DNA from 2 places in the Radiobacillus sp. PE A8.2 genome. Region 2 is predicted to be linked to the other one. Evidence: predicted binding sites of a transcription regulator. Region 2 holds the regulator's gene; the other holds the start of a gene.

Region 1 (2,212 bases), on a different contig from region 2:
GTGATGTCCAGTTGGAGGTGGTGAAAACCCTAAATGTGTACCAGTGAAGGTTAACTGTCCAAGGTGTCCAGGTTTTAGCAACTCATCAAATTTTTCTTCTGTAAGAGGTTCAGCCGTTGCTTTAATTTCTTCGACCCATGTTTCGTATTCATCTTGGGAAAGCGAATTTACATTAAACGTTTGTTTAGCGAAACCTTCACCAGTGAACATTGCATTTCGACCCATAAATTCTCCAGGGTAAGTAGCCACCAAATTTAACGTATTAACCATAGCTTCCATCCCGTACTTCTGCCCTGCAAGCTGTGGGATCCAGAAACTAGACATTGGTCCATAGGCATAAATTTTGAACTGAATTGGTCGGTTTGTTGGAATAAACAAATAGTTAACTGTTTCGATATTTTCCTCTGGATAACTAAAATGCCACTTCCAGTTGGAAGATGCAGCATAAATAACTAATGGTTCCTGATTCTCGTATCCTTGAGGTACAGCTTCTACTTCATATGTACTCTTAACAGTTACTACCGAAAGGAAAATGACAATTAAAATCGGAATCCCTACACAAATTGTTTCAACAATCTTACTCCCTTCAATGTGTGGGGGATCATAATCTTTACTTTGTTTTGACGCACGGTATTTTGTAAGCATTACTATTAAAAGTACGAAAACTACGACGACGACAAACAACATTGTCCAAATAGATATCATAATGACATCGGAAATAGTTTTTGCTTGAGGTCCTTTAGGGTCCAAGACAGTTAATGGTTCACAACCACTTAACAACCCAATAATACCGATCAAAAAAATTATAAATATGAATTTTAATTTCATAGGTAGGCCCCTTTCCAATTTTTAATAGTGTGATTTTTGTCACAGATTCCTAATGCGATTTATGATACTAGCAAATATTATCAACAACAAGATAATTCATGTTTTGTCACAAAATTTTCATTTATTAGTGACGAATTTGTGAGGAAAAGGTGCAATATTGGAAAAGTTATTGAAAAAAAGACGGTTTAACTGTATGTTAGATACTGTTTAATATTTGGTTTTCCTTAATTGTGAAATTTATAGCATTGGTTCTTATATTTCCGGGTTGGCTTACACTTTGGATGGCAGTACTGAGCGATACAGGGGCTGCTATCATCGTATTATTAAATGCCCTACGACTTTTAAAGGTTAAAGGGTGATTAGTAAAGCTGTTCAGTTGGAGATTGAACAGCTTTATCCTTTATCACATTTAAATACATAGTGTACCCTTCAGTAATAATTCAAGAGGTGAATATAGTTGAGTAAAGAAAGAATAAGAAAAAGAAGAATAAGAAAATACTTTAGAGCATTTTTAATGTTATTAATGCTAGCCGCCGTGGGATACGCAATTTATTCAAGCCAAATTAAGGACAACTCTCCAGTATTGGTTGGTGACTATGCTCCTAATTTCTCTTTGGAAACACTTCAAGGTGAACGTGTTCAATTAAAGGATTATCGAGGAAAAGGAGTATTTTTAAATTTCTGGGGTACGTGGTGTAAACCGTGCGAAACAGAAATGCCTTATATGGAAAATGCATATAAAGTTTTTAAACAACAGGGTGTTGAAATTTTGGCAGTTAATATAGAGGAATCTGATTTAGTAGTCCAAAGTTTTGTAGATAGGTTTGAATTAACATTTCCAATACTCATGGATAGAAAAGGTGCAGTAACAGAACAGTATGGAATTGGCCCTATTCCTGCCACTTATTTAATAGACAAGAATGGAAAAGTACTAAAAATAATTACGGGTAGTATGAATCAACAAAGTGCAATAGAATATATGGATTTAATTAAACCATAGTTTCGAAAGGGTGCAATCTTATGCAAGATTTAAATGTTTTCTTTGCTTTCGGTGCAGGGTTATTGTCATTTCTATCACCGTGTACATTGCCGATATATCCTGCTTTTTTGTCTTACATAACAGGAATGTCAGTTGAAGATTTAAAAAATAAGAAAGGTATGCAGAAAGTAGCCATTTTACACTCTGTTTTCTTTTTAGTCGGCTTTTCTATTATATTTTTAGTTTTAGGATTATCGGGTTCTTTCATTGGTTCATTTTTTATTGAAAATAAAGAACTTCTAAGGCAAATAGGAGCAATTTTAATCTTGTTTTTTGGACTTGTAATTACAGGTTTATTAAAATTTGACTTTTTACTGGTGGATAAGAAGATAAGGTTTAAAAGAA
Region 2 (2,212 bases):
CTCAAGATACATTATGGAACATTTTTACAATCGCGCTAATTATATTTGCAACATTGGATTTTGGCGTTGCCATCCGTCTCATCGGAGTGCATATTAAAATCCAAAAGCAGAAAAAAAAGTGATGAATTTGGATGCGAGTCTTGAGTCTATGTTTTACTTGGTTAGGCGCGCATTGATTTACTCGATCTGTTACTGAATTGGTATGTCTTCGGTGATATGGGTTTAAATATACTCGTTCAGCAGCTGAATTAGTATGTTCTTCGGTTAAATATGTAGAACATACTTGATCAACTGCTGAATCATTACGTTCTCCGTTTATATGGGTGTAAACATACTAGATCAGCCGCTGAATCAGTATGTTTTTCGTTGATATGAACTTAAACGTACTTGATTAACCGTCGAATTAGTAGGTTCTTCAGTGATATGTGCTAAAACGTACCCGATCAACAGCTGAATTAGTATGTTCTTTATTGATATCCACTTAAACTTACTCGATCAGCAACTGAATCCAATATCAATGTGACATCTAGCATAATCGACTCTCAAGATAAAAAAACAGCTTAACCCAGATAATCCGGGTAAGCTGTTTTTCATTTATTCTTCGTGATCCAGCGGGTAATGCTTCAGGAAGTATGCTAACGATTGTAGTTCAGCAGCCAAATCAATATGATGTACGCGGATCCCTTCTGGTACTGTAATTCTGGCTGGTGTAAAGTTTAATATACCTACGATGCCTGCTCCTAGTAATCGGTCCGTTATGCCTTGTGCTTCAGCAACTGGAACGGTCAGTATTGCTACTTCAACCCCACCTACTTTTTCCTCTAAGTCATCGATGTGATAAATCGGAATACCATCAATGACAGTGCCGACTTTATTCGGGTCTGCATCGAAAGCCATTTCGATTTTCGTGTTATTGTTTTTCATAAAATTATAATGCAAAAATGCTGTACCAAGATTACCAACACCGATAAGTGCCACTCGTGTAATCTCATCCTGATCTAGCGTTTTTCTAAAGAAGCTTAGTAAATATTCAACGTTGTATCCATATCCTTTTTTACCAAGTGCACCAAAATAGGAAAAATCGCGTCGAATTGTTGCAGAATCAACTTTCACTGCATCACTAAGCTCTTTAGACGATACGCGAAGCTTTCCTTGTAAATGTAAATTATTTATAAAACGAAAATAAAGTGGTAATCGTTTAGCTGTTGCTTGTGGTATTTTATTTTGCTCACTCATAATCATCTATTCCTCCGTATTTCGTTATTATCTAGGATAGTCCAATCCTTGTTTGTTATCCACCTAGAAAACTTATGATAGCGCATTCATTTTTTTAGCACTATAAAAAATTGTGGTTCTCAGTCACGGTTCTTGTCTTTACTGGTTGACCATGTTTTACAAGCTTGTCTATATTTTAACAAAAAAATGTGGAACTGTCGTGAATTAATTCACTAAGTTAACAAAATTTGTTAGCTTTCTCCTCGTTTACTAAAAGAAGATGCTTGCTACTTTTAAGATTATTAAGCTACACTTAATATAATGAGGTGAATAGTATGATTTTAATGCAAGTAAATCAATTAACAAAACGATATGGGGCAGAACTCATTTTATCGAATATAAAACTTGAAATAAAAACGAGTGACCGGATCGCGATTGTAGGTCGTAATGGGGCTGGTAAATCTACTTTGTTAAAAATTATGGCCAATCAGCTGGCCTATGATGAAGGGAAGATTCACAAGCCTAAAGACGTTACAATTGGTTATTTAGAGCAACATACGGGGCTTGAGTCTAATGAGACGATTTGGAATGAAATGCTTCGTGTATTTCAATATTTAGTTGATAAAGAAGCTGAATTACGAAAAATTGAACAAAAGATGGGTGATCCTGATTTAATAGAAAATCAGTCTGCTTATGCGCAGTTGTTAGCTGACTATGACCGAAAGCAACAAGCTTTTCGCACAGAGGGTGGCTATCAATATGAGGCTGAAATTAAAGCCGTGTTAAACGGTTTGCATTTTCAGCATTTCGACTGGGATACACAAATTAATGCATTAAGTGGTGGCCAGAAGACACGACTGGCACTAGGAAAACTTCTATTATCAAAACCAGACATTTTAATCCTTGATGAACCTACGAACCACTTAGACATTGAAACACTCTCATGGCTAGAAGGTTATTTGAATAACTATAAAGGCGCTGTAGTGATTGTCTCCCA

The links. The regulator Rex, encoded in region 2, represses fermentation and respiration genes when NADH is low (regulators of the CRP and FNR family bind a similar motif). The targets are predictions, from matches to a motif close to TTGTGAAATATTTCACAA.
Region 1: a site for Rex is predicted at 1,057-1,074, ahead of qoxA (cytochrome aa3 quinol oxidase subunit II). Genes of this name have one in related genera too.

The regions. Positions count from the first base shown of each region.
Region 1 is NZ_JBJGXI010000021.1:3,141-5,352, forward strand. Features, by position in the region: gene qoxA (cytochrome aa3 quinol oxidase subunit II) at 1-828, opposite strand, end outside; gene resA (thiol-disulfide oxidoreductase ResA) at 1,343-1,828, shown strand; gene ACI6MV_RS12365 (cytochrome c biogenesis CcdA family protein) at 1,849-2,212, shown strand, end outside.
Region 2 is NZ_JBJGXI010000042.1:5,677-7,888, reverse strand. Features, by position in the region: gene ACI6MV_RS18905 (YdiK family protein) at 1-122, shown strand, start outside; gene ACI6MV_RS18900 (redox-sensing transcriptional repressor Rex) at 595-1,236, opposite strand; gene ACI6MV_RS18895 (ABC-F family ATP-binding cassette domain-containing protein) at 1,551-2,212, shown strand, end outside.